DNA from 3 places in the Allobosea sp. LjRoot90 genome. Region 1 is predicted to be linked to each of the others. Evidence: predicted binding sites of a transcription regulator. Region 1 holds the regulator's gene; each other region holds the start of a gene.
The links. Region 1 encodes LexA, which represses DNA repair genes until DNA is damaged. Its sites were predicted from a motif close to TGTTCNNNNTGTGTTCNG; they were not measured.

Region 1 (5,157 bases):
CTGCCCCATGCCCGACATCCTGAAGCGGATCGAGGCCTATAAGCGCGAGGAGATCGCCGCAGCGCGCGCCGCGGTGCCGCAAGCCGAGATCGAGAAGCGTGCTGCGGCGATGCCGGCGCCGCGCGATTTCATCGGTGCGCTCGAGGCCAAGCACCGCGCCGGCGGCCCGGCCCTGATCGCCGAGATCAAGAAGGCCTCCCCGTCCAAAGGGCTGATCCGCGCCGATTTCGACCCGCCGGCGCTGGCCAAGGCCTATGCCGCCGGCGGCGCGGCCTGCCTTTCGGTCCTGACCGACACGCCCTCGTTCCAGGGCCAGCCGAAAGACCTTGCGCAGGCGCGCGCCGCCTCCGGCCTGCCCGGCCTGCGCAAGGATTTCATGTTCGAGCCCTATCAGGTCTTCGAAGCCCGCAGCTGGGGCGCCGACTGCATCCTGATCATTATGGCATCGCTCGACGATGCCGCGGCGCGGGAGCTCACCGCCACGGCGAAGGCGCTCGGCATGGCCGCGCTCGCCGAGGTCCATGACGAGGCCGAGCTGGAGCGCGCATTGAAGCTCGACACCAGGCTGGTCGGCATCAACAATCGCGACCTGCGCAGCTTCGAGCTCAATCTCGCCGTCACCGAGCGGTTGGCGCCGCGCGTGCCGAAGGACCGCCTGCTCGTCGGCGAGAGCGGCATCTTCAGCCATGCCGACATCGCCCGCCTGCAGGCCTGCGGCGTCAACACCTTCCTGGTCGGCGAAAGCCTGATGCGCCAGGCGGACGTCGCGGCTGCAACGCGACAGCTGCTGACTGGCAAGACCACCGAGGCGGCGGCGTGAGCCGGCTCACTCATCTCGACCAGAAGGGCGCGGCCCATATGGTCGATGTCGGCGACAAGGCCGAGACCGTCCGCATCGCGGTCGCCGAAGGCCATGTGGTGATGCAGCCTGAGACGCTGGCGATTGTCCGTGACGGCGAAGCCAAGAAGGGCGACGTGCTCGGCACCGCCCGCCTCGCCGGCATCATGGCGGCCAAACGCGCCCATGAGCTGATCCCGCTCTGCCACCCGCTGCTGCTGACCAAGATCGCGGTGGATCTTGCGATCGACGAGGCGCTGCCTGGCGTGCGCGTTCGCGCCGAGGTCAAGCTCACCGGCAAGACCGGCGTCGAGATGGAGGCGCTCACCGCCGTCAGCGTCGCCTGCCTCACCGTCTACGACATGGTGAAGGCGGTCGACCGCGCCATGCATATCGAAGGCATCAAGCTCGTGCATAAATCCGGCGGCAAGTCCGGAACCTATGAGCTCGCAGGGCAATCGGCATGAGCCTCACTCCCGTTCCCGTCGCGCTCAGGGCGCTGCTCGACAGCGTACCCGGCCCGACGCCTGCCGAGACACTGCCGCTGGCGCAATGTGCTGGCCGCGTGTTGGCAGAAGATGTCGCCGCGCTGCGGACCCAGCCCCCTTTCGCCAATTCGGCCATGGACGGCTATGCCGTGCGCGCCCAAGACTTGGCGCGGGGCGCACAGCTTCGCGTCATTGGCGAGTCCGCTGCTGGCCGCGGCTTCTCTGGGAGAATTTCCCTCGGTGAGACGGTGCGGATCTTTACGGGAGCACCGTTGCCCGAGGGCGCTGACACGATCCTCATTCAGGAGCATGCCGAAGACGTCGGCAGTCCGGTCATCCGGGTCGTCAAACCTACAGATCTCGGCCAGTTCGTGCGCCTGGCGGGGCTCGACTTCAGGGCCGGCGAAGTCTTGCTGAAAGCTGGCCGCCGGCTCGACAGCGCTGCACTTGGCCTCGCCGCGGCAGCGGGCCATCCGACGCTCGCCGTCCGCCGCAAGCCCTTGGTCGCGATCCTCGCGACCGGCGACGAGCTCGTCCTGCCGGGCGAGCCGGTCGGCCCCGACCAGATCGTCGCCTCCAACAGCTTTTCACTCGCCGCTTTGGTCGAGCAGGCCGGCGGCACGGCGCTCGACCTCGGTATCGCCCGCGACAACCACCCCGATCTCGCTGGCAAGATCGAGGCGGCGCGCGAGGCTGGAGCCGACGTCCTGATCACGCTCGGCGGCGCCTCGGTCGGCGAGCATGATCTCGTCCAGGCCGCGCTGAAGGCGCAAGGCATGGAGCTCGGCTTCTGGAAGATCGCGATGCGCCCAGGCAAACCTATGATGATGGGTCGCCTCGACGCCATGGTCGCGCTCGGCCTGCCGGGCAATCCCGTTTCCTCGATCGTCTGCGGGCATCTCTTTGCCATCCCGCTGGTCGAAGCTCTGCTCGGCATCGATGATCCCGAACGCGACCGCAGCGAGCCCGCCATCCTTGTCATCGATCTACCTGCCAATGACGAGCGCCAGGATTATCTGCGCGCCACCCTCGAAATCGTCGATGGCAAGCGTCGCGTGCGGCCCTTCGCCAAGCAGGATTCATCGATGCTGGCGAACTTGTCGCGCGCCGAGGCGCTGGTGATCCGCCCGGTCTTCGCCGAGGCCGCCAAGGCGGGCGATCCCTGCCGCATCATCCGGCTGCGCTGACGGCCTCGCGTAACGACAAGGCGCGCCTTGCGGAACACAAAGCGAACAGCTATGGTGTTCGTGCTTTGTTTCGATTCTAGCCCGAGAGGCGAGCGGCGCGACCATGCTGACACGCAAACAGTTCGAACTGCTTCGCTTCATCCATGAGCGCCTACGCGAATCCGGCGTACCGCCCTCCTTCGACGAAATGAAGGACGCGCTCGATCTGCGCTCGAAATCCGGCATCCACCGACTGATCATGGCGCTTGAGGAACGCGGCTTCATTCGCCGGCTTCCGAACCGGGCGCGGGCGCTCGAAGTCATCAAGATGCCGGACGGCATCGGCGGTCAGCAGGCGCAGCGCGGCCGCTTCAGCCCCTCTATCGTCCAGGGTGGACTCGGCCAGACCCCGCCAGCGCCGGCAGCCACCTTGGCGAAGCCGCGCCCCGCAGGCGCCGAGGAGAACGGGCGCGCCACCGTTTCCATCCCCGTCATGGGCCGAATCGCCGCCGGCACGCCGATCTCGGCGATCCAAGACCGCAGTCATAGCGTGTCCATGCCCGCCGACATGCTTGGCAGCGGCGAGCATTACGCGCTCGAGGTTCGCGGCGATTCGATGATCGAGGCCGGCATCCTCGACGGCGACACTGTCGTGATCCGCAAGCAAGACAGCGCCAATACCGGCGACATCATCGTCGCCCTGATCGACGACGAGGAAGCGACGCTGAAGCGGCTGCGCAAGCGCGGCTCCTCGATCGCGCTCGAAGCCGCCAATCCCGCCTATGAGACGCGCGTTCTCGGGCCCGACCGGGTCAAGATCCAGGGCCGTCTCGTCAACCTGATGCGACGTTACTGAAGCATCTCCGCATCCTGTGCCGGCTCCGCAGCCGCGGGTGTCGGTGCAGGAGCGGGGTCAGGCGCCGGCCGCGTTTCCGGCCGTGCACGCGTCCACGGACGCAGGCGCGCCGCCTCATCGGCCGTATAGGCGCGCCAGCCGCCGCGGGCCGCATGATAGGCGGTCGCGCCATCGCGGATGAGTGCGCTGCGGTCGATCAACCGGGCAGCGCAAGGCGCGCTCCAATAAAGCGACGTCACCACGAGATCGGCGCGCTGGCAGTCCTCGACCAGGGCGATGCGGTCGCGCGTATAGGCGACGCTGCGGCCATCCGGCAGGCGGATGATGCAGCCACGGACATCGCAGGCGGCGCCCTCGCGCAGGGCCGCATCGTCGGGCGAACGCGAATCGCCGTCGGCATGCAGCCATTGCGTCAGCACGAAGCGGCTCGGCTTGCCGGCGAGCACCATCTTCCCTTCTCGTCCACGCACCAGCACGCCCGAGCCGTCGCGCTCGATCAGGATGTCCGGTCGCGACGGATGCGAAGCCAGCGCCAGCCCACCGACCAGCGGCAGCGCGGCGAGGAAGCGCAGCGCCGTCGTCCACAGCGTCAGCCAGAGCAAGGACAACGAGAAGCACATTAGGGCGAGCGAACCGAAGGCGGGCAGCACGACGGTCGAGCGGTCGATACCGGCGACCCAGTGAGCCAGCTTCAGCACGAGACCGGAAGCCCAGCCCATCAGCGCCCAGGCCGGCCAGTCGAGCCCGAACGGATAGGCGAGCACGCCGAAGACGGCGGCCGGCATCACGATCAGCGAGACGAAGGGCAGCGCTAGCGCATTGCCGAGCAGTCCGAACGGGTTGAAGGTCTGGAAATGGTAGACGCCATAGGGCGCCGTTGCCGCGGTCGCGACCATGGTCGTGGTCACGATACCGACGGCTGAGAGCCAGAGCGGGCGCAGCGGCCAGGGCCATGATGCGGCTGCGGCGTCGGGCGGGCGTTCCTGCCAGCGTTCGGCAAAGGCGATCAAAGCCGCGACCGCCCCGAACGACATCTGGAAGCTCGGGCCGAGCACGGCCTCGGGCTCGCGCAACAGCACGATGATCGCGGCGAGTGCGAGATTGCGCATGGAGAGCGCCGGCCGGTCGACCAGGATCGCCCCCAGCATCACCAGCGTCATGATCAGCGAGCGCACGGTCGCGACCTCGGCGCCGGAGAAAATGCAATAACCGGTGGCGCCGAGCATGGCTGCGAGCGCCGCAAGCTTCTTCACCGGCCAGTAGAGCGCCGCCGTCTGCGACAGCGCGAGCAGCGCCCGCGCCAGCCAGAAGATCGTGCCGGCGGCGAGCACCATGTGCAGGCCGGAGATCGAGACGATGTGGTAGATGCCGGCGGCGCGCAGGTCGTTGTTGGTTGCTTCGCTGATCAGCCCACGCTTGCCGGTGACGAGCGCCGCCGCCATCGCCCCCGCCTGTCCGCCCCCGCTCGTCGCAATGCGCTCGGTCAGCGCGTTGCGAGCCTGGTCGATCGCGACCGCCAAAGCGAGCCGGCGCGGCATCTCGATCGGCGCCGGCGCGAGCGTGATCTTGCCGGCGATGCTGCCGACGGCGCCGATGCCTTGGAAGAAGGCGTCGCGGGCGAAATCGTAGCCGCCAGGGCGTGCCGGTCCCGGCGGCGGCAACAGGCGCGCCGTCGCGCTGATATGGTCGCCCGGCTTCAACGTGGTCACCGGCGTGGTGACGCGCACCCGTCGCGGCCTCTGTCCAAGCTCGATGCCCGGCAGGTCCGTGACTTGCACGACGATCCGTACGCCCTTGTCGCGTTGCTCC
Region 2 (5,157 bases), on a different contig from region 1:
CAGTTAGACGAAAGTCTAATGCCGTGACGTCAGGAGGGTTGAGCCATGAGGCTGGCTGCCGACGATGTGACGCGTTCCCTGATCGCCTCCTGGCGCCTGCTCACAGCCGACGCCAGGGCCCTACCCGATCTCGACCTGAGCCGTGACGGCTTCTGGCGCTCCTATCTCGCGCTCATCCTGACCATTCCGTCGATGATCCCGGTGCTGGCGGCCGAACGAACCCTTGCCGGCCTGTCGAACAGTGGCGGGCTCTTCGATGCGCCCGGGCTGCTCGCCGCGGTCGTCACCGCCGAGATGCTGGCGGTGCTCACCGTGCCGGCGCTGCTGGTCGGAATCGCGCCGAACCTCACCCACAATCCGCGCTTCACCGGCTTCATCATCATCTGGAACTGGTCAGCCATCCTGTCGGCTGGGCTGATGGCGGTGCCGGCGACAGTCTTCGCGCTGGGCTGGTCCAATCCGGGCATCGCAGCCTTCCAGACCCTCGCCTTCGCGACGATCGTGCTGCGGCTGCGCTATTGCGTGGCGCGCGCCGCCTTCGGGCCTGAGAGCGGCGTCGCTGGAGCGGTCGCCTGTGCCAGCCTGCTGGCGGACTATGCCGTCATCCAGACCTTCGGGCTGGCCGGATTCTAAGCCGAATTCAGTAATCCACGCCCGCGAGATAGAGCCCGCTGGGCGGCGCCAGCGCCGCGCATTGCGAGCGGTCGCGCGCCGCCAGCACCTTGCCGACCTTGTTCTCCGGCCAGCGCCCCATGCCGACCATCTTCAGGCAGCCGACCATGGAGCGGACCTGATGGTGCAGGAAGGAGCGGGCATGGACATAGGCCACGATCTCGGCCCCCTCGCGCCGGCAGTCGAACCGGTCGAGCGTGCGCATCGGGCCGTTGGCCTGGCATTCGGCGGCGCGGAAGGTGGTGAAGTCGTGATGGCCGATCAACGCCTTGGCGGCGCGGTCCATCGCCTCGTGATCGAGCCTGACCGGGACATGCCAGACGCGGTTCGCGTCGAGAGCCGGCTGCGCCCGCCGGTCGAGGATGCGGTAGATGTAATAGCGACGCGTCGCCGAGATCCGGGCATCGAACGTGTCCGGCACCGCCTCGGCGCTCAGCACCGCCACCGGCAGGCGCTTCAGCCTGGCGTTGGTGGCGTCGCGCACGACATCGGTGCGCCAGTCCTTGTCGAGATCGACATGGGCGACCTGGTGGGTGGCATGGACGCCGGCATCGGTCCGCCCCGCGCAATGCAGGCGCACGGCATGGCCGCAGAAGGCCTCGATCGCCTCCTCGACGCTCTGCTGCACCGACGGCCCGTTGAGCTGGCGCTGCCAGCCTGAAAAGGGTGTGCCGTCATATTCGATGACGAGCTTGTAGCGCGGCATCTTTACAACTTCGCGCCAGCGCCGAGCCTGGCGCCGCGCAGAAATTCCTGAGCACTCATCGGCCCTTTCCCCGCGCGCTGGAGCTGAAGCAGCTTCACCGCCCCGACCGCGCAGGCGACGGTGCCCTCGTCGTCGAGCAGCGTGCCCGGCTCGGCCGCGCCGCCGGCGCGTGCGGTGCGCAGCAGCTTCAGCCGCTCCGGCCCCTTGCCGAGGTCAACCTCAATGAAGGCGCCGGGGAAGGGCGAGAGGCCGCGCACGACATCGTGGACCTGCTGCGCCGGCCAGTTCCAGCTCAGCTTCGCCTCGTCATTGCCGATCTTGCTGGCATAGGTCACGCCCTCTTCGGGCTGCGGGGTGAAGCGCAGGCCGCCCCGGCCAAGCGCCGGCAGCGCCCGGACCATCAGATCGGCGCCGAGACCGGCGAGCCGGTCATGCATCTCGCCGGCCGTGGCGTTGCCATCGATCGCCAGCGTCTCGACCATGGCGACAGGGCCGGTATCGAGCCCCTCCTCCATCCTCATCACGCAGACACCGGTCTCGGCATCGCCGGCCATGATGGCGCGCTGGATCGGCGCCGCGCCGCGCCAGCGCGGCAGCAGCGAGGCGTGGAGATTGAGGCAGCCGAGTTCAGGCACCTCCAGGATCGCCTTCGGCAGGATCAGACCATAGGCGACGACGACGGCGACATCAGCCTCGTGCGAGGCCATGATCTCGGCGGCCTCGGCGTTCTTCAGTGTCTTGGGCGAGAACACCGGAATGCCGAAGCGCTCGGCCGTGACCTGGACCGGCGAGGGCCGCAATTCCATGCCGCGCCCGGCCGGTGCCGGAGCGCGCGTATAGACGGAAACGACCTCATGACCCTGGCCGATAATCTCGGTCAGAGTGGGCACGGCGAAATCCGGCGTGCCCATGAAGATGACGCGCAAGCTCATGCGATGACGCTGTCCATAGCTACCGACCTGCCGTTCAGGCCGCGCTGTCCCGTTTCGCTGCCTTGGCGAAGCGCTTGGTGACACGCTCCCGCTTCAGCCGCGACAGATAATCGATGAAAAGCACGCCGTTGAGATGGTCGATCTCGTGCTGCAGGCAGGTGGCGAGCAGGCCGTCGGCCTCGATCTCCTGCGCCTTGCCGTCGAGATCGCGATAGCTGACCTTGACCCGCGCCGGCCGCTCGACCTCCTCGTAATATTCGGGGATCGACAAGCAGCCCTCCTCATAGGAGCTGAGCTCCTTCGAACTCCACGTCACCTCCGGATTGATGAAGACCACCGGCTCGCGCGCCTGCTGCTCGCCTTCCTCGGCCTTCTTCGAGACGTCGAGGGTGACGAGGCGGACCGGCTCGCCGATCTGGATCGCGGCCAGGCCGATTCCCGGCGCGTCATACATCGTATCCAGCATGTCCTCGGCGAGCTTACGGATCTCCGGCGTGATGTCGCCGATCGGTGCGGAAACCTTGCGCAGCATCGGGTCGGGCAGGATGACGAGAGGACGGATAGCCATAGGGCGCTCTGAAACGATTGTCGGGAGTTGCGGCGACATAAGCTCTTGTGGGGAAGCGGTCAAACTGTTCCGCTTTCGTTCTAGAATTGCCACACGAATCGTGTAGGCTTCTACGATGAACCAGATCGCTTTCGTCCTGCTTGAGCGCCCGGTGAGCTGGGCCGAGGCTGCCTTCGGCTTCGCCGGGCTGACGCTCATCCTGCTGACGCTGGCGCTGTTCACGTCCTGGCGCGGCTCGCGTCGGCGCGAAATGGAAGCGGCGATGGCGGCCGAACGGGCCCGCGAGATGGATGACAAGGTCGCCGAGATGAACCGGCTGCAAGCCGAGCTCACCGGCCGCATGCAGTCCATGGCCGAGATCCTCTCGACCCGGCAGGGCGACCTCGCCCGCATCATGGCCGACCGGATGGACGGGCTGCGCCAGCAGGTCGGCGCCGGGCTGGAGCAGAATGTCCGCCAGACCAGCGAGAGCCTCGGCAAATTGCAGGAGCGGCTCGCCGTCATCGACAGCGCCCAGAAGAACCTGACCGAGCTCACCGGCGAGGTGGTGACGCTGAAGGACGTGCTCTCCAACAAGCAGGCGCGCGGCGCCTATGGCCAGGGCCGGATGGAAGCGATCATCCGCGATGGGCTACCCGCCGCCTTCTTTTCGTTCCAGCCGACGCTCTCAAGCGGCAAGCGGCCGGACTGCCTGGTAACCTTGCCGGGCGATGGGCGCGGCCTTGTCATCGACGCCAAGTTCCCGCTGGAGAGCTTCACCATGCTGCGCGAGGCGCGCGGCGACGAAGCGAAGAAGCAGGCTTCGGCGCGGGTGCGCGGCGATGTCGGCCAGCACGTCAAGGACATTGCCGAGCGCTATTTCCTGCCGGGCGAGACGCAGGACATGGCATTGCTCTTCGTGCCGTCGGAATCGATCTATGCCGATCTGCACGAGCATTTCGACGACGTCATCCAGAAGGCGCACCGGGCGCGGGTGATGATCGTCTCGCCCTCGCTATTGGCGCTGGCAATCCAGCTGATGCAGTCGCTGGTGCGCGATGCGCGCATGCGCGAGGAGGCGCAGGTGATCCAGTCGGAGGTCGGCAAATTGCTCGACGACGTCCGCCGGCTCGGCGACCGCGTCGACAAGCTCGACAATCATTTCCGCCAGGCGCAGGACGACGTCAGCCAGATCAAGACCTCGGCCGGCAAGGTCACCGGCCGGGCCGAGAGGATCGGCGCGCTCGAATTCGACGATGCCAGGCCCAATGAGCCGGCCTTGCCATTCGCCAAAGAGGTGAAGCTGAAGGCGGCAGAGTAAGGGCCGCCACCAACCCTAGCGTGGCCGTGGCAATTGCCGCTCGGCCTCGCCGATCAGGCTGTCCTGGCCATCGGTCGGCCCGCCGTGAAGCTCGGCGACCCGGCGCAGCATGGCGAAGAGCTCCTCGAACTCCGCCCGGTTGAGATGCGGCCGCAGCAGATCGCGCAAATCCATCAGCGCGATCGTCTTCGAGGGAGAGGCCTTCACGGCATGGCGCGCCAGGACGAGGCGCTCATCGAGATCGGCGCCGTATTCCAGCATGACGCGCATTTCGCTGCGGATGAGGTCAAGCTGCTCGGTCGTCGGCTCACCGCGTTCGTTGGCAACGAGGCACATCAGCGCGACGGCGCCATCGCGGCTTTCCGGCAGCGTCTTCAACGCCGTGCGGCGCGCCTCGGCTTCGGCCTCGGCACGACGCTTGCTCAAGAGCTCGCGGCGCTTCTGCTCGCTGCCGGCGCTGAGACGCTGGCTGACATATTCCATGCCGCCGCCCCAGATCATCCAGTAGATCACGCCAGTGGTGATGGCGCCGACGATGGTCGCGAGAATCGGCATACGCGTCTCCTGTTGCAGCGCCTGCAATCGGGGCGAGCAATGCAGGACGGTTCGGGCTTGGCCCGATCAGAGCCTATATCGCAACTCTGAGGCGACCTTTGTGACGAGATCAGCCATTGTGCGCGCGTGCTCCGCGCACGCCGGATGGCGGCATTTCGGGCCCCAAGAGCGCATTTTCCGTCCGCTCTGCCATGGCGAGAGCACATTCCGGCGTAGAGCTGGGACCTCCCAGATCGCGCCGGAGGCCTTCAGCCGTGCTCGTCCAGATCGGAACGCTCATCGCCGCGACGAGCCTCGTGCAGCTCGCCAACGGCTTCTTCAACACGTTCCTGTCGCTGCGCCTGACGGTAGAGGATTTCGGGGCGACGCTCACCGGCATCGTGCTCAGCGCCTATTTTGTCGGCTTCTCGATCGGCGCCATCGG
Region 3 (5,157 bases), 710 kb from region 1:
GAAGATTTCGGAACACGGACCGCAGGGGCCGACGTCGCCCATGCGCCAGAAATTGTCCGAGGTCGAAATGCGGATGATGCGCGAATCCGGCAGGCCGGCGATCTTCTTCCAGAGCGCGTGCGCATCATCATCCTCGGAGTAGACCGTGACGGTCAGCTTCTCCTTGGGCAGGCCGAACTCGCGCGTGACCAAGGTCCAAGCATGGGTGATCGCCTGTTCCTTGAAATAGTCGCCGAAGGAGAAGTTCCCCAGCATCTCGAAGAAGGTGTGGTGGCGGGCGGTGTAGCCGACATTGTCGAGATCGTTGTGCTTGCCACCGGCGCGCACGCATTTCTGCGCCGTGGTGGCGCGCGAATAGAGCCGTTTCTCCTGGCCGGTGAAGACGTTCTTGAACTGCACCATGCCGGAATTGGCGAACATCAAGGTCGGGTCATTGCGCGGCACGAGCGGGCTCGACGGCACCACCTCGTGGCCGTTCTTCTTGAAGTAATCGAGGAAGGTCGACCTGATCTCGTTGACGCCGCTCATCGCAATCTTGGCTCTGTTCTGGTGGGGCCGGCCGGCCCGGCGCAGTGGTTCTAGTCAGCGCGCTGACGCCTGTCCAGAAAGCGCCCGCAAGGATGCAGGGCCGGCAAGCCGCTGACCGCAAAACGGAAACGGGCGGCCCGAAGGCCGCCCGTCGATTTAATGATTCCGTGCCCTAGTTTGAAGGCTCAGGCCTCACCCTCGTCGAGATCCTCGACGCTCGGATCGGCATTGTCGAGGATACGCTCGGCGACGAGGCCGGAATTCTGCCGGATGGTGGCTTCGATCTTTGCTGCCACGTCCGGGTTGGCCTTGAGGAAGGCCTTGGCATTCTCGCGGCCCTGGCCGAGGCGCTGGCTGTCGAAGGAGAACCAGGAGCCCGACTTCTCGACCATGCCGGCCTTGACGCCGAGATCGATCAATTCGCCGGATTTCGAGATGCCCTCGCCGAACATGATGTCGAACTCGACCTGCTTGAACGGCGGCGCGACCTTGTTCTTGACGACCTTGACGCGGACCTGGTTGCCGGTCGCCTCGTCGCGCTCCTTCAGCGTCGAGACGCGGCGGATGTCGAGGCGCACCGAGGCGTAGAACTTCAACGCATTGCCGCCGGTGGTGGTCTCGGGCGAACCGTACATCACGCCGATCTTCATGCGGATCTGGTTGATGAAGATGACCATGCAGTTCGAGCGCGAGATCGAGGCGGTCAGCTTGCGCAGCGCCTGGCTCATCAGGCGGGCCTGCAGGCCGGGCTGGACATCGCCCATCTCGCCTTCGATCTCGGCGCGCGGCGTCAGCGCCGCGACGGAGTCGATGACGAGCACATCGATCGCGCCGGAGCGGACCAGCGTGTCGGTGATCTCGAGCGCTTGCTCGCCGGTGTCAGGCTGGGAGATCAGGAGATCGTCGAGATTGACGCCGAGCTTGCGGGCATAGACCGGGTCGAGCGCATGCTCGGCATCGACGAAGGCGCAGACGCCGCCCTTCTTCTGCGCTTCGGCGATGGTGTGGAGCGCAAGCGTGGTCTTGCCGGAGGATTCAGGCCCATAGATCTCGATGACGCGGCCCCGAGGCAGGCCACCGACGCCGAGCGCGATATCGAGACCGAGCGAACCGGTCGAGATCGTCTCGATCTCGATCGCCTGCTGGTTCTTGCCCAGGCGCATGATCGAGCCCTTGCCGAAGGCGCGTTCGATCTGCGAGAGCGCTGCATCGAGCGCCTTGGCCTTGTCCATCGAAGAGCCTTCCACGAGCCTGAGATTCGCCTGATTCACGACGTGCGCTCCTTATGGCAGGGGCGCGACCACATCTCAATCCGCGCCATGGAGATGACTATGGTCATGGTTTGTTCTCTCTCGCAAGTTCTTTTTTTGTTCTTGTTTCGGCACGCACCGGTTGTGCCCCAACAGAGCGAAAGTGACCTGTCCACGAGGCGCGAAGCGTGATGCGAAAATCCCTGATCCGCCTACTCCTCATCCCGCTCGACCTCGTTGTCGGGCTCGTCATCCTGCTCGACGAATTGGTACGGCCACTCTATCGACCGCTTGTCGCCTGGTTCGCCTCGCTGCGGCTGGTGGCGCGGTGCGAAGAAGCGATCGGGCGGCTGCCGCCCTATGGCGCGCTGGTCGCGCTGGCGATTCCCTTCGCCATCGTCGAGCCGCTGAAGCTGCTTGGCCTGCTGTTCCTGGCGCGCGGAGCGTTCACGGCAGGTATCATCACGACGGCGATCGGCCATCTCGCGGGCTTCCTCTTGGTCGAGCGCGTCTACCATGCCGGGCGCGCGCAGCTCCTCACCATCCCCTGGTTCGCGCGGATCATGGGCTGGATCGACGCGATCCGGCAGGCGGTGATCGGGCGGATCAAGGCGAGCGCGGCCTGGCGGCGGGCGGTTGCGCTCGGGCAGGCGGCGCGAGAACGCTTGCGGAGCTTCAGGCTCTGGCTCGCCAGCCTGCGCGCCTGACGAATCTGGGTTCTCGGCGCCGGCAGAAGGAGGTCACTCCTCGGGCTCGGCCTGCCAGGCGGCGGCAAGCCGCTCCAGCTCCAGCGTGTAGCAATACAGCGCGAACACGATCGCCAAGAGCAGGCCGGAACGCCAGACCAGGGTGAAGCTATCGGCGAGTTTCGTCAGCTCCGGCAGGTGACGCAGGAAGTAGATCGAGGCCAGCGCGCCGCCGACGATCGCACCGAGGCGCGCGGCGAAAGCCAGGAGATGCCCGAGAGGCAGGCTGCGGAAGCCTTGCGGCACCGGCAGCCAATATAGGCGGGTCCAGTAGCAGCACTGGCCGAGCAGCGCCGCCACGCAGATTTGCGCCAGAATCTCGGTTGGCAACGTCTGCTGCTGGCCGATTCGTTCGATCAGGACGCGGAAGGCGATGTGGATGTGAAAGAGGATCACCAGCGCGCAGACGGTCTGCGCGAGCAGCAGCAGCGTGTAGGCGAGGGCGGGCCGTCGCGTCATGGGTCCAGAATAGAGGGCGGCCCGGCGGCGATCAACGAACTAGCCTCGACAGGAACCGGCAGCGAGCGTCGCGGCAGCGCGCCCAGCGGCCTCGACATAGGCGGGATCGCGATGGACGAGCATGACCGAGAAGGCGCCGTCCATCAGCAGGACGACCTGGCGGGCGAGTTCGTCTGGCGCGGCAGCGCCGTGATCGGCACAGGCGCCGGCAAGCCAGCGCTCGAAGCCGGCCTTGTGGCGCGCGCCGATCTTGATGGCGGGGTGGCCGGGTAGGTTGGCGAGCTCGGCCGCGGTACGCAGGAAGCCGCAGCCCTTCCAGCGCGGATGGCGGGCCGAGCGCGCGAGGTTCTGGAAGATCGACTCGATCTTCTGCGGCAGCCCGCCTTCGGCCTTGTCGAACCAGCCGGCCATCAGCTTGAGATTGGGCTGGTCGCGCGCCTCGAGATAGGCGGCGACGAGCTCGTCCTTGCTCTCGAAATGGTAGTAGAGCGTGCGCTTGGTCAGGCCCGCCTTCTGCGCGACCGCATCGACGCTGACGGCGCGGATGCCCTCGCCATAGAAGAGCTTGCTGGCGGCGTCGATGATGCGCTTGCGGGTCGGGCTGTCAGGTTTGATCATGGTTCATGTATACCGTACAGGTAGTATACATCGTCAAGCCTGGGGCGCAGCTTCGACCGGTCGAAACCGGAAGAAGGCCAAGGCCATGCCCGAGAATGATCCCGTCCTGATTCAGCAAAGCGAAGCGATCGCGACGCTGACGCTGAACCGCCCCGACAAGCTCAACGCGCTGAACTACGGGCTGATCGACCACCTGCTCGAAATCCTCGACCGGATCGAGGTCGACCCGTCCGTCCGCGCGGTGATCCTGACCGGCGCCGGTGAGCGCGCCTTCTCGGCCGGCGGCGACATCCACGAGTTCTCGCAGAGCGTCGCGGCCGGGCCGGAGCAGGCGGTGCGCGATTTCGTTCGTCGCGGCCAGGCACTGACGGCGCGCCTGGAGGCCTTCGGCAAGCCGGTGATCGCGGCGGTGAACGGGCTCGCCTATGGCGGCGGCTGCGAGGTGACGGAAGCCGTGCCGCTCGCCATCGCCAGCGAGCGGGCGATGTTCGCCAAGCCCGAGATCAATCTCGGCATGCCGCCGACCTTCGGCGGGACGCAGCGCCTGCCGCGGCTCGCCGGCCGCAAGCGCGCGCTGGAGCTGCTCTTGACCGGCGATCCGTTCACGCCGCAGCGGGCGCTCGAGCTGGGGTTGATCAACGCGGTCGTGCCGCATGAGGAATTGCTGCCGGCGGCGCATGCGCTGGCGCAGCGCATCCTGCGGCACTCGCCGCTGGCGGCGGCGAGCATCCTCACCGCGGTGACGCGTGGCATCAACGCCAGCATCGCCGAGGGGCTGCTGATCGAGAGCGAGCAGTTCGCCCGCGTCGTGCCGACGGCTGATCTGCGCGAGGGCCTCGACGCCTGGATGAAGCGGCGCCAGCCGATCTATTCCGGCGACTGGTCGCTGGTCGCCAAGGCCGGCTGAGGGAGGCGGGGATGAGCGACCATACGAGCTTCAGCCGCGAGACCTTCGCCGCCTTCCGTGCCGACGACCGGCCGGGCCCGGTGCAGATGCTGAACCTGATCCGGCTCAATGTGGAGGCCCAGTATCCGGACGGCCCGCATGGCGGCGGCAGAGAAGCCTTCGCGGCCTATGGCCGGATCAGCGCGCCGGTGCTGACGCGGCTCGGCGGGCGCATTCTCTGGCGCGGCGGCTTCGAGCAGATGCTGATTGGTCCGAGGGGCGAGCGCTGGGACATCTGCTTCATCGCCGAATATCCCAGCGTCGACGCCTTCGCTGCGATGTTGCGCGATCCGATTTATCGCGAGGCGACGGTGCACCGGCAGGCGGCCGTGAAAGATTGCCGCCTGATCCGACTGGAATCGCGGGAAGCGGGCGTGACCTTCGCCGGATAGGGCAGGTCGCTCAGCCCTGCCGCAGGCGCCCGATCAGCCCATGGATGTCGCCGAGCACGAAGAGGTCGCGGACGAGGCCGTCCTCGAAGGTGAAGGCCGGTGCGCCATGCCACCAGACATGGCGGCCTGTTGGCGGCACCTCGAACATCTCGCGGCGGTGGACGCCGTGGAAGCGCAAGCGCCCGAAGACGCGGTTGCCTTCTTCGACCAGCGCGAGA

Region 2: the regulator LexA is predicted to act here: its motif matches at 2,944-2,961, upstream of ACSQ3M_RS09480 (DNA recombination protein RmuC).
Region 3: the regulator LexA is predicted to act here: its motif matches at 1,886-1,903, upstream of recA (recombinase RecA).

The regions. Positions count from the first base shown of each region.
Region 1 is NZ_CAXUTF020000001.1:727,249-732,405, reverse strand. Features, by position in the region: gene trpC (indole-3-glycerol phosphate synthase TrpC) at 8-820, shown strand; gene moaC (cyclic pyranopterin monophosphate synthase MoaC) at 817-1,305, shown strand; gene ACSQ3M_RS03510 (molybdopterin molybdotransferase MoeA) at 1,302-2,513, shown strand; gene lexA (transcriptional repressor LexA) at 2,617-3,348, shown strand; gene ACSQ3M_RS03500 (ComEC/Rec2 family competence protein) at 3,342-5,157, opposite strand, start outside.
Region 2 is NZ_CAXUTF020000002.1:580,212-585,368, forward strand. Features, by position in the region: gene ACSQ3M_RS09460 (hypothetical protein) at 46-633, shown strand; gene truA (tRNA pseudouridine(38-40) synthase TruA) at 641-1,378, opposite strand; gene fmt (methionyl-tRNA formyltransferase) at 1,381-2,310, opposite strand; gene def (peptide deformylase) at 2,345-2,878, opposite strand; gene ACSQ3M_RS09480 (DNA recombination protein RmuC) at 2,994-4,178, shown strand; gene ACSQ3M_RS09485 (hypothetical protein) at 4,194-4,733, opposite strand; gene ACSQ3M_RS09490 (MFS transporter) at 4,988-5,157, shown strand, end outside.
Region 3 is NZ_CAXUTF020000001.1:17,472-22,628, forward strand. Features, by position in the region: gene alaS (alanine--tRNA ligase) at 1-528, opposite strand, end outside; gene recA (recombinase RecA) at 714-1,799, opposite strand; gene ACSQ3M_RS00085 (hypothetical protein) at 1,967-2,485, shown strand; gene ACSQ3M_RS00090 (hypothetical protein) at 2,519-2,983, opposite strand; gene ACSQ3M_RS00095 (TetR/AcrR family transcriptional regulator) at 3,023-3,601, opposite strand; gene ACSQ3M_RS00100 (crotonase/enoyl-CoA hydratase family protein) at 3,687-4,508, shown strand; gene ACSQ3M_RS00105 (DUF1330 domain-containing protein) at 4,520-4,939, shown strand; gene ACSQ3M_RS00110 (ester cyclase) at 4,950-5,157, opposite strand, start outside.